3 regions of the Bacterioplanoides sp. SCSIO 12839 genome follow, and region 3 is predicted to be linked to each of the others. Evidence: riboswitches for the same ligand, from Rfam matches in the RefSeq annotation. Region 3 holds a riboswitch; each other region holds the start of a gene.
What was found. Region 3 has a riboswitch for cobalamin ahead of KFF03_RS03830 (TonB-dependent receptor). Riboswitches for the same ligand answer to the same signal wherever they lie in the genome.
Positions count from the first base shown of each region.

Region 1: it holds a riboswitch for cobalamin, as region 3 does, so the genes downstream of both, KFF03_RS02730 (MotA/TolQ/ExbB proton channel family protein) here and KFF03_RS03830 (TonB-dependent receptor) in region 3, are expected to answer to the same signal.
Region 2: it holds a riboswitch for cobalamin, as region 3 does, so the genes downstream of both, KFF03_RS02705 (cobaltochelatase subunit CobN) here and KFF03_RS03830 (TonB-dependent receptor) in region 3, are expected to answer to the same signal.

Region 1 covers NZ_CP073745.1:567,968-573,997, reverse strand. The annotation lists gene KFF03_RS02745 (TonB-dependent siderophore receptor) at 1-738, opposite strand, end outside; gene KFF03_RS02740 (TonB-dependent receptor) at 929-2,974, opposite strand; gene KFF03_RS02735 (DUF2149 domain-containing protein) at 3,005-3,316, opposite strand; gene KFF03_RS02730 (MotA/TolQ/ExbB proton channel family protein) at 3,309-3,758, opposite strand; cobalamin riboswitch at 3,865-4,141, opposite strand; gene KFF03_RS02725 (alkaline phosphatase) at 4,332-6,017, opposite strand.
Region 2 covers NZ_CP073745.1:560,794-566,823, forward strand. The annotation lists gene KFF03_RS02705 (cobaltochelatase subunit CobN) at 1-2,350, opposite strand, end outside; cobalamin riboswitch at 2,467-2,610, opposite strand; gene KFF03_RS02710 (PepSY domain-containing protein) at 2,643-4,112, opposite strand; gene KFF03_RS02715 (TonB-dependent receptor) at 4,153-6,030, opposite strand, start outside.
Region 3 covers NZ_CP073745.1:817,118-823,147, reverse strand. The annotation lists gene KFF03_RS03845 (hypothetical protein) at 1-857, shown strand, start outside; gene KFF03_RS03840 (ketopantoate reductase family protein) at 905-1,825, shown strand; gene KFF03_RS03835 (mechanosensitive ion channel family protein) at 1,844-3,541, opposite strand; cobalamin riboswitch at 3,692-3,944, shown strand; gene KFF03_RS03830 (TonB-dependent receptor) at 4,042-5,994, shown strand; gene KFF03_RS03825 (hypothetical protein) at 6,005-6,030, shown strand, end outside.

The DNA of each region.
Region 1 (6,030 bases), 250 kb from region 3:
CTTGTTCATCATCAACGTCATAGAGGTTTGAGCTGATGGGGCCCAAGTCAGAGACGGCATCAAAATCATGCTGTCATCGTCTACATAATCCGTTTGCGATTCCGAATCACGTTTCAAAGCCACCAAGCGGTACAAGAACTGCCCGTCCGCATCAATTGGGCCAGTCACGTCCACCGCTAACTGCTTTCTATCAAACGTGCCTACTTGTGCCCAGACTTCACCGCCAAACTCAGCTTGAGGGCGCTTGCTCACCATATTAACAATACCACCAGTACCGGATTGACCATAGCTGACGGATGACGGGCCTTTTAGTATTTCCAGGCGCTCCAGGGTAAACGGGTTCTGACGAGTATTGTTATAATTTCCGACCGACTTTCGCATGCCATCCAGATATAAAATAGGTCGAACGGCACGAATGGTTGAAGAATCTGTACGAGAGTCGATACCAAATGATGCGCCGTTGACACCAGCAGAATATTGCAATGCATCCTGAATGGTCTTAACACCAGTTGCGGTGAAGAAATCCTGCGTAATCACAGAAACCGAATAAGGTGTTTCTGTGATTTCTACATCCATTCTGCCAACACTGGTTGTGCGCCCTTCAAAGTTATCACCAACAACAACGACTTGATTTAACACAACCTCATCTTCTGTTGGCACAGTATCAGCGGTTTCTGCATTCACAGAAGCCGCCATCACAACGGCTAACGCCAGAGGCGCTTTAGCAAACAACTTCATAACCCTATCCTTAATAAGACTAATTACCATTCGTATAGGTCGCACACTATATAGTTAGAAGAGTCATTTGCAATATATTATCAGTTAGATTCTTATTAATATCTTTAGGGGAATATACGCATAAAAAAGCCACTGACACATAATGCGACAGTGGCTTTCGTATGGTTTAACCATCGATAAAAACGGCTTATCAGAACTCGTACGTCAGATTCGCGCGCACCATTCGTGGCTCAACCGGATGGAAGTGTTCATCTTCGATACCTTCAGCACCGGCTGGCACGTCTTCTCCAGGCAAACGCGATTCATATAAGTAGGTAATGTCATTACCTTCTTCATCCGTCAGGTTAATCAGCTCAAGGCCCAACTGTACCGATGGTGTCACCTGATAATTTGCCTGTGCGTTTAATAAGGTCACGGCGTCCGCTTTACGGCTGTTATCTTCATTTAAAGCAAACTTACCAAAGTGGCGAAGGCGTAAACCGGCATTCCAGTCCCCCAGACCATCAATGGTCATACCCAAGCTGAACACCTGCTCAACAGCACCAGGGATATATTGCTCCTTTTCACCTTCTGGCTTCAGACGAGCGCGACTGAAAGCCAGATCCGAATCCAGAATCAGCCAGGGTTGTGGCTGCCAGAAAACACTGGCTTCAACACCACGGCGTTCGGATTTATCCGATGCTTCGGTTGTGCCATCATCGCCAACAAAGATTAATTCAGAATCCAGCGTCAGCCACCAGAGCGATACAGCCAGCTGCAGGTCATTCGCCAGCTGCGTTTGCAGACCCAGGTCAGCCCCTTCACTCTGAACCAGCGGCGTAGCATCCTGCTCAGCAAAACCTCGTGCATCGTTTGAGTGAAAACCCTGGCCATAGTTAGCAAACACCTGAGTCTGCGCTGCCAGTTGATAAATCAAGCTGAATTTAGGGCTTACACGTGTATCACTCTCACCGCTGCTGTCGTTATTTTCCAACCGGTTTTTAACAATCGCTGAAATATAATCGAAGCGCGCGCCAATCTGAGTGCGTAATTTGCTGCTCCACTGGTGGTTGTTCTGTACAAATAACCCTAAACCAGTTTCTTCCACCCGGTGACGAACACGGCGCTCATAAATATCGCGATTTTGAGTACCCGCCAAACCCACATCGGAGATGCGATCATGGCGTAAATCTATCCCCGCCTGCCATTGGGTTTTTTCGCCGTTGTATAAATCCAGCAACGCAGAACCACCTAAGATTTTACGCTCGTCATGTTGGTGAAATTCGTCGCCATTATCCTGATCAATGGCATAAGTATGATTGGCATATAATTTCAGTCCATAATCAATCAGGTAAGCATTGGTTCTTAATTCACGTCCGCCAAAATCATTCCAACCTTCATAACTCAGGCTGCGACGATGCGTCTTACCACCGGCATCATCATCCAGCGAATCAAAACGATCACCACCATTATCAACGTAACGCTGAGGCAGCTGATCGGTTGCGGTCCAGTCATTCTGATATGCCATGGCAGTGATCGCACCACCGTTAATGCTGTCACCAAATGAATATTTGATCAGACCAGAATATTTTTCCTGTTCCTGTTCCACTTCCCATGGGCCGTCATAACGGCTGGTGTCTAATGCAGCAATCAGTTCATCACCGTTATTCAGTTCGCTGCTACCTGCTAATAAAATGCGTTGATAACCGTATTCACCGACACCAACTTTTAACAGGTTATTATTTAAACGCTGACGGGTATGAATACGCACGGCACCGGCGTTGGCAAAATCCCCTTCACTGGCGTAATACGGACCTTTTTTATAATCCAGTGATTCAACCAATTCTGGGATCAAAAAATTAATATCGGTATAACCCTGACCATGACCGTGTGTGCGCATATTCACTGGCATGCCATCAATAAAGGTCGCAAAGTCAGTGCCGTGATCTAGATTAAAACCGCGCAGGAAATACTGATTCGCTTTGCCTTCACCACTATGCTGGGTAACGATTAAACCCGGAACTGTTTCTAATACCTCGCCGGCACGGCTGATCGGGCGCTGCTCAATTTGTTCTGCTACAACGGTACCCATTGAGGCCGACACGGCTTCGCCAACCTGAGCCTGACCTGATACCGTTACATTGGATAATTGTGCGTCATCGGCACTGGCATTAATACCCGCCGCATAGCTGGATGAAGACCACAAAGAGGCCAGCGCCACTGCCATAAATAATGGGGCACGTTGATTGATTGTCATACACTTTCTCTGCTAAAAAAATTAACTGATTTATTGACCGATTAAGATCAGTTTTCCGGTTTTGGGGTCTTTATAAACCTGCCCCATTGATTGATAACCCTCAGCTTCACCACGTTCTAATTGCTGGCGTAACGATTCAGGAATATCGGTTAATTCCTGACTGCGCTCCAGCTTCACATCATTGTCTAATTTAAAATGTTGTTTTAATTCCGGACTCACTGCGACCAGCGCGGCAATTAACCCACAAGCAAAAACCAGCATAATATCGACCAGGTTAGCTAACGGGCCGAGCGGTTCGTCATCCTGTGCATCAAAAGAAGATGCGCGCCAACGATCACTCATACTTATCACCGCTGAATTGAGCCATGGCTTTGTCATACCAACGACGGCGGACACGCCCTAACACAAACCCCACAATCCCCGCCAATAAACCAATCACCGTGGTATCAAACGCAACGGTAATGGCGGTGGTTAATACGGTTAATTCGCCATCTCCCAAAGCTGCTAAGCCAGGGCCGAGCGGAATTAATGTACCCATCAGCCCCAACATGGGAGCAATGCGGGTAATAAAATCGGCACGTTCAATGCGGCGTTTTCCCATTTCCATCAATAACGCCTGGTCACCGCGCTGAACCAAGCGCTGAATGCCACCCAGGCGTTCTCCTAATGCCAGGCCAGATTCGTACAAGGCGAGTAATAAAAAAAATAATAACGCCCATACCACAGGCTCCAACAAAAAGCCGGTAATCTGATGCATGATGTTAAGAGAAACTGCAGAAAACACCTTAATCTCCTCAATGGGGAAATCAGGCAGGGGAATGCGAGGGCAAAGCCATCGGTCGCTGAAAAGCACTGAAAATACAGGACCATTCGCTCAGGGCACCCCGCCTGAAATCTGGTTTACTTCAGGCCGGTCTCCGGGCTCAGAATCAGGCTGTTAAATACCTGAGGCCAACCTTCCCGTCATTCAGTTGCATGATATGCATGCACAAGACAGTGGTTAAAGGCCAAACTGCAGTCACAGTTCTTCCATACCGTTGCGGGGGCAGCACAGGAATAGTGTCACTGTCTTCAGATAAGCAGCTTTACAACATAGCCATCTGCCGACAAGGCAAAACACCGTACCTGTTTCCCGATTATCCTTACGCCTGAAATCATTAACAAAATTTTAAGTCATTAATGACAACTAAAGTTATTCATAGCAGGGCAAGGCACCTGAAAGTGAGCAGCATGTTATCAGGTAATTTTTCTCATTAAAAGTTAGACAAAAGCGGAAAGGCATAATAAGCCCCTTGTGTGATTCATCACACAAGGGGCTTCAACAACAGACTTGCTCAGAAAATCGATCAATAACAAATTATTCAACAATCAAAGCCGACATCATCTTCTGACCGAGGTCAGTATGGTGTTGCATGGTTGAAAACTGTTTCGTGATTGCTTCCGGGCCAAAGGCATAAACTGGAACAGGTGCAGCGGTATGGGTGCCATTACCCCAGGTAACACTTTGTTTTTCTGCAACTTCACGGGCAATTAATGCACCTGTGTCTTCATCGGCGTAGACATAGAAATCAGAAAAGTCGTTAAACTTAGGAATATTGGTCGCACTCAGATATTTATGATCCGGATGAACATCTTCTGCAGGCACATCATAACGAGCGGCAATTTTTTCTCCGGAAGCATCGTCAATATGAAAGTCAGCATGCAAACTTTTGTTCACTTCTTCGACCCAGGCTGCCGCACTGCTGTTAGAAAAATCCCAGTCGCCATCAACGGCACTTAAAATATCGTAGAAAGAACGTTCCTGAGCGTAAATTTTATCCAACGTTGCCAGTGCACCAAAGTTATATTGCGGCTGATAATCACGTGGGCTGCCGTCAGCCTCCACCATGCCATCCCCCTGTAGTGTTTTTGCTTGCGGAATATCATGTTTATGGTAGGCAAAACCAAAGCCGCCGGTTTCGTGGTCTGCAGTCACAACAACCAGAGTATCATCACGCTCGGCCGCCCATTCGTAAACGGCCTGAACCGCTTCATCAAATTTCAACATTTCATGCAATAACCAACCAGTGTCATTAACATGGCCAGCCCAATCGATCTGCCCACCTTCGATCATCAGGAAAAAGCCGTCCGGATCTTTAGAAAGAATATCCAGTGCTTTTTTAGTCATATCTACCAGCGACGGTTCATCCGCACATTTGCTGCCAGACTCAGGAGACGCATTATTTTTACAGGCGGTGTATTCAATACCATCATTCATGGCAGAGTCATCGAATAAACCCAACAATTTACCGTCATTAACTGCGGCCATTTGTGCTTTATCAAAAGCGAGCTGATAACCAGCTGTTTTTGCTTCCGCAAACAAGTTACGCGCATCATCGGCACTGCGTTTAGATTTTTTAATCACGTGTGACGGAGCATTTAATTCCTCTGCCAGTACTGCAAAATCATCAACTTTAGGTGCCCAGTGGCGAGAACCACCACCTAACAGCACGTCCACACCAGCTGCTAATAAATCTTCGGCAATCTCATTTTCCATAGAACGATGCGGGCGGTGTGAGGCAAAACCCGCCGGCGTCGCATGGGTTAAACGTGTATCGGTAATCAGGCCGGTTGCTTTGCCCATTTTCTGAGCTTTTTCAAGAATGGTTTCGACTTTATTACCTTTATCGTCCAGACCCACCGCTTCAGAAATCGAACCTTTACCGGTTGCCAGCTGAGTGGCGGAACACGCCGAGTCAACAATCAGCCCTGCATTAGCGCCCATTGGAGCCGTCATCGATAAACCTAACGAGCCATTTTCAGCCAGGTTTTGCAGGCCTGTGGTTTTATTGATTCGAGCCGCATTCGCCGGAGAGCGACGAGCGTACTCTTCCAACAAACCAACTTGCTGTGCTCCCATACCATCGCCAATCATCAGAATCAGGTTTTTCACCTGCCCTTGATTATTCGAATTATCATCTGAATTGGAATCTGAATCGCTGCCGCAGGCAACAAGCAAAGTTGATGCGACAACAGCGGCCGACAGTTTGGTTAAGGCTTTCATAAATATCCCGATA
Region 2 (6,030 bases), 260 kb from region 3:
ATTCGAGCTGGTCAACTTTTTCGACAATCTGCTGCACCAAACGCTCGGCAACGGCTTCGTTACCGCTGCCATGGCTGGCTTCAAAACTTTCGATTAACTGACGCAGTTGTAATAACTCATCGTACAGTGGTGTGCTTTCCAGCGGTGGCGTCAGGTGGTCAACCATCACCGCCAAACCACGACGCTTGGCCTGAATACCTTCACCCACGCCATCCACAATATACGGATAAATACCCGGAATATCGGCACCAATAATGCGCGAATAATCGTCTTCACCTAACCCCACACTACGGCGTGGTAAAAACTCATAAGTGGAGTGACGGCCTAGATGCACGTAGGCATCGGCTTTAAATTCGTTGCGTAAAAAATGATAAAACGCCAGGTACTGATGTGGTGGCGGGAAGGCCAAATTTGCGTGTAATAATTCTTCGTTAATTTCCCAGCCACGCGGCGGTTGTGGGCCAAGAAAGACATTACCAAATTGCAGGCCGGGCAATAATAACTGACCATTTAAGGTCATAACTTTACCGGGCGCTTCACCCCAGCCGCCTAAGCCTTCAATACCGGTTTTCTGTAACGCTTTAATCAGTTGTGGCGCTTCTTTATCCAGACAAGCCGGGTATTGGCCGTTGTTAATTTTTTGTGCTGTTTCAACTGTGTGTAAATAACACACTTCTAACTGTTCAATTAAGGCCAACGCTCTTTCACGGCCTTTGTGATCAACACCTTCCAGTAGGTGGTGCATTTCTTCAAAGGTATGATGCAGCAGGCCATCAGCCAGCTCAGGTTTTTTCGCCACAATGGTGGCTTTTAATTGTTCATGTAATAAACCAAACGGACCATTCACCATTTCGTTTTTAACGCTGGCAGGCAAGGTATTAAACCAGCCCTGGTAATTCTCCGGTTCCATTTTCTGAATACGCCCCGCCATTTGCTTCAGTGCATTGGCATCGCGTGGCAGGTTAACGCCTTTTTGTTGTAATAAATCAAGCAGCGCGTCTTGTGACTCCGGCAATTCGCCAACGTCATAGCCCTGAGCTTTTAACTGATTAAGGATTTGCCATAACGAAGCGGGTACGTCGAGGTTATCGGCTCCAATGTTATGGCGACCCGGCGGGTGGTTGTAATACACAATGGCAATGCGTTTTTCGGCATTGTTTTTTTGTTGCAGGGTATGCCAACGATTCAGGCGAGCGGTTAAGGTATTTAAGCCTTCTTGCTTGGCTTCAATCGCCTGAATACGAATACCACTGATGGCGTCGTTATGAGGCTCTCCGGCGGTGGCAATAATCAGCGGCTGAGATGCGCCCTGAAGCTCTGGCATTGCCACCTGATAATAGACTTTCTCAGCGGCCAGGCCATCCGCCGATAACTGATGTTCCACCGCGCTACGGTCGCGTAATTTAATCGCTTTTAATAGCGGTACATTCAGTTGTTGTAGCAGAGCATTCACTTGCTCACGGCCTTCACCGCCACCAATGACAAAATCCTGCAGCATCACAATGGCGCTGAGTTGCTGTTGATAAGGGATTAATTGCTCAACCGCTTTTACACCGGCTTCGCCCCAATACGCCAGGGAACCAATACATTGTTGCTTTTGCGCTTCAATTTGCTGACATAGGTGACGCAATAACGCCGCATCGGCTGGGCGGCCACCGCCAGCATGATCGAGAATGGCAACCAGCGGCTGGTTGTTAATGGCAGGAAACTGCGTCTGGATTTCACCGTTAGCAAACCAGCGCAGGCGTGGTTGAGGTAACGGTGCCGCAGCTGCTACCGGCTCACCTAATTGTTGAAATACCCAGTTAAATAATGCTTGGCTGTTATCGGCACCACCGGCTTGCCAATAAGCACGCGCCTGTAGCCATAATGACTGCTTGGGGTTTTCTTGTTTGAGGCGGCTGAGCCATTGTGAAAAGTTGTCTTCGGCGCGTTGTTTTCCCAGTTCTCGAACCTGCTGCTGGCTGCTGAAAAAACGCTGACCCTGTATTTCACTCATGCCCACCAGGCGGTGATCACTGTTAAAAATAAATAATGGCTTTTTTTGCTGGTGATAGGCTTTTAGCAGCGGCGTGAGTTCGGCAACCGCCGGGCCAAATAAACCAGCACCGACAATAGCGCTGGCATTCAGAATAAGTTGCGCTCGCTGTTCGGTATCGGCTTCATAAATCTGACCATCGGTACGTGCTTTCACCGTCAGATCTGGATGTTGTTGTTTTAATAAACGCGCGGCTTCTGCCACGGTTTCAGCATTTCGTTGTGATGTTAAGACTAATAAGTAGTCATCGGCCGCCAGCGCCTGCCAGGGCAGGAGCAGGGTGAAAAGAACGAGTATCGATAAATACCGCATAGAAACCTCAAGTCAGCAGGGCTTGAGGGAGAGAAAACGTACCGCACAGATTCCTAAGTTATCTAGAAACACAGGAATCGCCAGTACCGAGTATTCCCGCCCGGTGCATGATAAAAAAATAATAAATAGACGCTTGTGTATCTGGCTTCGCCGGGCAAATAAACAGCCGACGTTACAGTTGCGGGTACAGCCCCGGATTCGCACCGGTGTTCCACCTGGAGCTTATTTAAGCTTCAGCATCGAGCGTTGTTCTACTGATAGTTGGCTGAAATGTCAATTTGACTAAGGCCTGTTAATCGTTTTTTGGTTGCTGAAACTGTTCATAGCCATAGAACAGCAGCATGGCTACTCCGGTGGGTGGGAACAAAACACCGGTCAGAACAAACCAGAAAGCGGCTGTCTTTGGCATACCCTGCTGGCTGGGTTTTGCAGGCGCGGTCAGCGATGGTTTTTTTCTTGCGTTTATTTTTTTACCGGCACGACGTTTAAACCACATCACCAGACCCGCGAATGAAGAAAAAGCCAGTAATACACACGCCAGTGTGTTCAGCCATAAATTCCAGCTGAATACCTGGCCTTTATGCAAGGCGATACCTGCTGCCATGGATTTTGCCACCGGGTTGTAATCCTGCCAGCCAATATCCGCTAATACCTGACCCGTGTATTGATCAATATGTACGGTGCGATCTTTACGAGGGTCAACGACATCGCCACTGGTCGTCACTGACATCAGGGTATACACCCCGCTAGGTGTTTGCGGTAACGCAACCCGAAAATAATCAAAGCCCAGTTGTTGGCCCTGTTGCATAATCTGTTCGAGTGGCAAGGGGATTATCTTTTCTTGCTGGTACTGCGATTTGGATTGAAGTTGAGGCTTTGTTAGTGGTCGGGACTGGGGCACGGCAGCCAGTTCCAGATTCCACGCCACTTCTTCGTTATTTTCCGTGTTGAGTTGAGCGTGGTCAGCGAGTGTTGAAGCCGGGTCCGATTGCCAGCTGCTGGCACGTTTTTCGGTAGGAAAACTGCTCCAGGGTTGTACTAATTGTTGTCCCCAGATACCGGTCCAAGCCATACCGGTTAATACAAAAAACACCAGAATAATGGAGAGCCAGATACCCAGCGAAGCGTGAATGGATTTCCAGCTGCTGCGACTTAGGTTACCGTGTTTATTTTTTGAAAAGCGAAACCCCAGCCAATGTTTGATGGACGAATATTTTATTGGCTGTTTTTGTTTTTTTGGCCAGTAAAGATAAATACCACTGATTAATAATAATAACGAGAAACCCGCAGATAGTTCGATTAACGCATCGCCGAGCTTGCCTAAATTATTATCACCAACCTTAACGTTGCTTAACATCAAGGTGCCGTGAATATCATCGGCAATCGAATACCAGGTATCCCGTGCGCTGAGCTGACCAAGAATTTCTCCAGAATATGGATTAAGAAAAATAATCTGAGTGGGTGTTTGGCGAGAGACAATTTTAAAACGGGCGGAGCGGTCTGCGCTTTGAGGTGGTTGATATTGACGCACCCGGAACCCCGGGTACGATTTTTTAATAATATCCAGTTGTTGTGTTGCGCTTAGGGGTAAGCTTGATCCATTGGCGTCAACCTGAACCAGATGTGGATATTGCCACTGCTCAATCTGAGGATAAAACATCATCACCAAACCCGTGATGGTTAACATCAACATAAAAGGTAAGACGTACAAGCCGGCAAAAAAATGCCAGCGGCATAACGTTTGATGTTGATGTTTTTTCATAGCGTCGTGTTCGTCAATCGGGTGTTAAATAAATGCCAGATTAAAAGCGATAACCGCCTTCCAGAATAACGGTGCGTCCCGGATAGGGGTGATGCACGTAGGCTTCTTCATCCAGTAGGTTATCAATTCCTAACGCTAATTTTGCCTGATGGGTGACCTGCCAGTTGGCTTTCAGATCAACAAAGGTGTACGCATCAATGGCACCAAAGACATTGCTTTCGGTATCACTGTTATCCAGCGTGTTATAGCTGTTGCTGACCCGGCGTACATGGCTGTTCAGATCCACTTGTGGTAAGGCATGCCAGGTCACAATCAGATTATTTTGCCATTCGGGAATCCGTGGGAATTGTTTGCCCTCGGACTCTGGTGTGTATGAATTGCGGGCAATGCGTGCGTCGGTATAACTGGTGTTAAAGATCATATCAATGCTTGGATGGAACAAACCATGAATGTCGTAAGTCAGTTCGGCACCTTTGGTATTTACCTGCTCAACGTTGAGGAAGGTACTGCGACGATTCACGATGCGCTGATTAAATATCGTGTCTTGCACCCGGTCGTAAAACAGATTGATGCTCAACTCGGCACGATCAAACTGTTTGCTCAGGTTCAGGTTCTGATGAATGCCTTGCTCCGGTTTTAATTCGGCATTAGCAATATTTTGCGTCAGGGTGATATCTACGTTGTTGTATAACTCTTCAACAATCGGGAAGCGTGTTGCTTTGGCTAAGGAATAACGAGTGCTCCAGCCGGGAGCAAACTGCCAACCCACGGCAAACTTAGGTGACCAGGCATGTTCTTTACGATCCGGATGCTGACCTTCCTTGCGGAAGCCATTCATCGCCCGCCACTGTTCATAACGCACACCGACATTGACATCCCAGTCATCGGCAAAGCGCCACTGGTATTGGCTGAATAATGCCTGGGTTTCGGTATCACCACCGGAATCCGGCTGGCTGCTTTGCGGTTCATTATTAGTCGGGTTGTAACGGCCGGTATTAATTTGCAGTTTATATAAATCGTAATGGTAACCCGCGCTCAGGCTCATATCAGCGCGATTAAATAATTGATCGGTAGCCAACTTGGTATCCAGTGTTTGCCAGCCGGAACCTTTAAACTCCTGAATGTTTTCTGAGCCATCAAATGCCGGGTCGCTGGGTTTGCGCGAGGTACGAATACGCTCGTCGGTCAGAATACTGAATTGGCTGATATCCACTTTGGCGTACCAGTGATCACTTACCGGGGCGGTAATGCCGGTGCCTAACCATAAACTGTTGCGATCCTGACGACTGTCACCAAAACGTGAGCGTGAGTCCGTAGCATAAAACGGTGTGCCATTCTGAATATAATGGCCGCCATATTGAGTGTCGCCGTTGGCATCTTTGAGGAAACTGCGGGTATCTGTGGTATCGTTTTCACGCTGTTCATAAGCGATGGTGTTACGCCACTCAAATCCATCGTTCTGATAAACCGCTTTTAGTTTGTATAAATCGGTAGACGTGTCGACGACACCGGAATCACCGTAAATAATAACGTCATCACCAAATGCATCTTTTTGGCGTAAGCCACCGCTTACCACTGTTGGATTTTCATCACTGCTGTCGCTGCTGGCGAATAAACTTTGTGGCTGACCTTTGTTTTCCAGGTGGTTATAAAAACCAAATAAAGACCAGTTACCAATTTTATCGGCGTAAGAAGCAAAGAAGCGGCCACCCTTTAACGATTCATCGCGGCCATTAATATCGTAGTCCTGCTGGAATAATGCACCGTTAACGCTGATCTCGCGTTTTTGTGGTGTTTTGGTGGTTAAATTAATCACACCACCCATGGCGTTACCGGCGTATTCTGCGGAATAAGGGCCATAAATAACTTCCAGCTTTTCCAGCTCGTTCGGGGCAACAACTGACCAGCGTGGCGCACC
Region 3 (6,030 bases):
TGATGGACGATGTGCAGATCGCTTTTGACGATATGCACGAACGCTGTTGGCACAAACGTAAACAGGTGCTTTCTGATCAGGGCATTGTGATGCTGGTTGATGAACAAGCTTACCTGGCCGACCTCATTATTCAGCTACACCGCTGGCCAGAAACAATGCGCAAAGTAGCGGATGCCAGTTTGTATCCATGGAGCAGCGATCAGGGTTATCGGGCGTTAACGCCGCCGCACTGGTTGCATGTTGAGCCAATGCTGAACCTGCTATGCAATACCCGTCATAACCGCGCCCAACGTTATGAAACCGTGATGCAACAATCGCAACAGCAGGTTCAGGCACAACGTCAGGCGCTGGATTTACAACATGGCAGCCACCCGACCTATCAGGCATTAGCTCGTGATGGATTCATTAATCAGCACCTGAAAAGACAAGCATTGGCTCAGGCCGCGCGCAGTGACGAAGACTTGCGGCATATGTATAACGATGCCTGCCAACTGGTTGCTGAGCGGTTTAATCTCAACGTGGAACAGTTAATTGATTCCCGTAATCGCCGCCAGTTTAATCGTTTGATGCCGATTGTGGTTTGGCTGTTGCAAGAACGGGGCGCTCATCTCGATGACATCACGAAACTCGTCGGTGAAGATGAAGATCGTCTGAAGTTGTGGTTAAGGAATTTGCCCGCCGATCATTCACAAACGTTGTTGAATAAAATTGCTGCGCTATGGTCTCCGAATTCTCTGTCGGCTTTGGGAATTGGCAATGAACCCGATACAGTTCAGGAAACTGAATCTCAGCCAGCAGCTGTTGAAGCAGAGTCTGTGGATAATACCGTTATTTCTGAACCTTCCTCTCAGACGTAAAGCCCTTCTATAATTGCCGGATTCTTCATCACCGTTGTGATCCGGCAATGCCCTATTCCTCTTCACCACCACAAATACCAACAGCATCACGAACACCAGCACCGTCAACAGACGAGGCCACTCAAAGCATCGCTATTTTAGGCTTAGGTGCGATTGGTACACTCATGGCCTGGCACTGGCGTGAACACGTCCTTTATGGCATCACTCGAGATAACAGTCGTTGTCAGCGGACCCTCATTGATCAACAACAAACTGCTCACAGCCTGACTCTTCCAACCTGGCAGCATGAAGCCATTGATTGGCTGGTCATTACCACCAAAGCCTCAGCCACCCTAGAAGCTCTGCAGTCCGTCGCAAATCAATTACCCCAGGTACAGAATATCCTGTTATTACAGAACGGTATGGGCCAACAACAACAGGTATCAGACTGGCTGAGCCAGCAGCAGTGCTCTGCCAACTTATGGGCTGGTATTTCCACCGAAGGTGCGTATCGCCAAAACACGGAGCAGGTGGTTTATGCCGGCAGCGGAGACACCCATATTGGCCTGTGGCAAGCTCAACACCCTACAGCCTCCATCCCCAACGGTTTAACGGTTGTTGATGATATTCAACAGCGAATCCGCGCCAAGTTGGCTATTAATGCAGTGATTAACCCGTTAACGGCGGTTTTCCGCTGCCGTAATGGCGAACTGGTCAGTCATGATGAATATCGCCAGGCACTGAAAGAATTAGCTACCGAAGTACAGCAATGCTTTGAGACATTACAGCAACCGCTTAATTTTGATCTGACAGAGCGAAGCTTGGCAGTAGCTGAAGCGACAGCCGCCAATCAGTCATCAACGCTGCAGGATGTATTACATCAGCGTCCGACCGAGCTGGATTATATTAATGGCTATTTGATCCGGCAGGCACAGCAGCTCAATATTGAGCTGCCGCTTAATCGCCGCTTGCTTGCACAGTTGAGTTAAACCTGAGCTGCGCCAGCGTTAATTCGCGCTTGGGGCAATCGTTGGCGCAACCGGTACCAGGCGCGCGCCGTGTTTTTGCACGGTTTCCATAATGTCGAAGTTAATTTCTTCGGCAATGCCCTGATATTCCGGGAAGCTTTTGGTGGTGATATAGGCCAGCACATTAATTTCCAGACCATGCTCACCAAAACCCTTAAAGCGCACACGTAATGGGCTTTCAGCCACCATTTCATGTTTTTCTAAGGATTCCAGTATTTCCGCATTAATCGCTTTTAGCTGTGCGGGTGTCGTCGAGTAATGCAGGCGAATATCCGTTTGCAGACGAATTTTCTCGCGCTCAGAAATATTCTCCAACTCCATTTCAGCAAACCGAGCATTTGGAATATAAATCACTGAGCGATCCAGCGTACGAATACGGGTGCTGCGTAAGCCAATCTCTTCAACTGTGCCACGGCGACCGCCAAAGCTACAAACATCACCAACCTTTACCGGAGCCGCTGAGTACAAAGTAATCGTGCCAATAAAGTTCTCAATCGACTGCTTCGCCGCCAGCGCAATGGCGATACCACCAATCCCCAAGCCAGCGAGAATGGTCGACGGGTCGAATCCCAGATGTTTAAACCACATCAGGATACCGATACCAATGATCAGTACACGAATCATGTTCGACAGCGGGCGCAGCAAATGAGTGGACTGCGTATTACCATTTTCCAGCCAGCGTTTTTGCAAGCTCAGCTGCACCATGCTGGTAACCCCCAGCGCCAGCCAGACGGTTGCCAGAATCAACAAGCCTGCACTGCTGATTAACGCCAGCGCCAGTGCCGATAAGGTGGCATAAGGTACAAACACCTTCATCAGCAGCAGGGCCATCATAAAACGGACAGGGCCGGACAAAACAACCAACAGCTCTTCTGATAAGTGATAAGAAGAACGAACCACCAATTTCTTCGCCAACCAAATCAGTGGAATGACAATCGAAAACGCCACCACAAAATAACCGACGATAAGCACCCACTCCCAGATATAAATGCCAAGCACACGTACATTCGGGGTTTTCGGGATCAACCACTCAGCTAAAGGGCTGTAGCCAAAGTGCTCATATAGCTTAGGGATCTGTGCAACCGTGGCGTTGGAAACTTTCCAGACCTTGCCGATTTTTTTATCAGGCACACGCTGCAGATACAGGTTAATCTTCTCTTCGTGAAGCTGAAGTTGACCTAACAAATCACGGTAACTGCTCAGGCCATCATCCAGAATACCTGCCGGATCATTGCTCAGTTCCTGGAAGTTGATCCATAAGTGACGCTGAATAATAGAACTGAGCTTTACCGCGTATTCCGGGCCGTTGTCTGCCGACATGCCTCTTGGCAGATAACGTAAATCCAGAAATTCAGCGGCTTTATCAAAATCTTCTTCTTTCAGCGCCTCAACAAATCCGATCATAGCGCCACGTGGCGTATCCCGGTGTAATGAGTCCTGAAACTCATCCTCCTCCTGTGCCAGCACAGCATCTTCATAGCTGGCTGCAGCCTTGATCACTTCCAGTTCTTTGCTTTTGGGTTTTTCACTGGGCTTTTCGGCATCGGCTTCCGGACTATCGGCCTCACTGGTATCCGCAGATTGAACCGCAGCACCCGTTAAGGTTGCAGGCTGTGCCAGCAGTGATTGAGAAATAAACAGTAAGAAAATAAGAGGTAACAGGCGGAATTGCCCCATTGCCAATGCTCCTGAAAATATGAATCCATGGCCGCGATGCTACCATTGATAAGTTACGTATCGCTAGCAATCCGCAATAGTATGAGGGTTTTTCATCCCCGTATGTAAAGAATTCAACCTTGGTCGCCTTGACCCCCCTATAGCCAAACTATATTCTCTCGCGACTCAGGTGCTCTGATCTCTGATCAAGTTAAACGGGAAATTGGTGTTGTTCAGCGCCTGCTGAATTATTCCAATGCTGCCCCCGCAACGGTGATCGGCTTATCTGACTGACTCAAAGCCACTGTAACTCAATCGTGTTATGGGAAGGTGTCAGTTGGAGTTGTGTGTGCCATGACTAGTCGTCATGGATAACAGCAACAAGCCGTCAGCCCGGATACCGGCCTGAAAGCGCTGAATAATATCAGCAATAAACCAATAGTTGCGGTGGGCGACGATGGAAGTATTTTTGATGCAATTACTCCATCTGTTTCTCGCTGTGCACAAATTCGGATCATGAATTGAAAGCACTGCTACTTATACTGCCAATGCTGTTACCCGTAACCATGATTTCATTCACGGTTGCTGAAGAGACAACAGAGCTGCCACTGCAAATAGTTAAACCTGCTGCAGAGAGTGTACCCGTTGGTGGCTATCGTGTTTTCGATCAGTCTTATTTCTCCGGAAAATACACAACTCTGGCAGACTTCATGCAGTCTGTTAATGGTATCCAGGTTAATCAAAGTGGCGCTATTGGAGACCCAGTATTGGTCAGTGTGCAAGGTGCATCTTCGGGCCAAACAAAACTTTATATCGACGGCGTGTTGGCAAATACAGGTCAGTTTGGTAACTACGACCTTAATAGCATCCCTATTGAACAAATTAAGCAAGTCGAAGTATACACCGACCAGGCCGACCTGGAGCTCGGTAGCGCGATTGGCGGTGTTATTAACATCATCACACAGGGCCACGACAACCAGCAAAATAAAGTGTCAGCCAGTGTTGGCTCCTACGAAACCTATACAGCTAACCTATCTATAGCAGCAGGAAAAGACTCAACGGTCGAACTATCTCATGAGCAAAGCGCCAATAATTATGAGGTAGAAGTTCCATCACCAGCCGGTAATAGTCAGAACCGCAACGACAAACAGAATTTAAATAATGCTGAATACCAAAAGACAACGCTGTCTGTTATCCAGGGATTCCGTTGGGCTACATTAGTTGCACGTTACCAAGATGAGAGAAAGAATTTTCCAGACTACCAAAGAAATAGTGAGCAACAAAAAGCATCTCTCGAAACTCAGACATCGTCACTGAACCTTAAGGGTAACTTTTCAACCACGCCATTAGGCAGCTATGAAGTCAATCATAAATGGAAAATGGCTTACCGCTATGTTGATGAGACTTATATTGATGAATCCAGCATTATTGGTTTAGGCATCGATAACAATCGTTATTATACGGATAAATATCAATTAGATTGGTCATCCCGATTATCCAATCATTCTATAAAATCCGGTGTATATATCAGTCACTCGGAAGAAAACTATCGCAGCCGCTATCTTGATGACCCTGATTCCAGGCAGTGCATAACCCCTGGGGGAGATTGCGATCAATACGCCAATCAAAAAAATCTTGCTCTCAAATTGAGTGCGGGCTGGACAAGTGAAAATTACGATACATCTGCGAATATTATTACCGGGTTAGATCAGGTAAAGAATCTTAATAGAGCCCAAACAGACCAGTTTGATCGCAGTACATCCAGTGACACCTATGATAATTATTTAATCAATTTATCTCACTCAACATTATGGGGCGATTTCTCACTTTCTTACAAAGATGCCGTTCGAGTGCCAACATTATATGAATTATTTGGTGATCGTGGATTATTACTAAACAATGTGGATCTGAACCCCGAAAAAGCAAAAACAATATCAGCGGCATATAGAAATCAAACACCTTATGGAAACTTTCACTTCACCATTTTCCATAGAAACCTGAATAACGCTATCGTTCCAGTATATGATTCTCGCGGCATCGGACGTTATGAAAACACCTCAAAAGCAGAGTTAGATGGTATTGAATGGCACTGGTCGAAACAGCATGAAGTGGCCCACATTCATTTTTCAGGCAGCCACTATGATAGTCAAACATTCAGTGATAATGTCAAATCCTTCGATAATAAGAAACTATCGGGTATTTACCATAATAACTTCCTGGCCGCTATTTCCAAAAGATGGGATAAACATAACCTTAGATTAAGTTATCAGCTTGCTGATGATCTCTATATCGATCGCAGCAATTTAGTTGAGGCTGACACTAAATCATCCATTGATATTATTTATCAATTTACTTTCAACCAAGGTAGCATCGCGGCTTCTGTCCGAAACATTACCAATAACCAGTATCAGGATTTCTCCAACCGTCCGGCAAGAGGGCGCTGGATTACCCTATACGCAAATTATTCTTTTTGAGGGATAAATCATGTTTAAAAAAGTACTATTATTTAC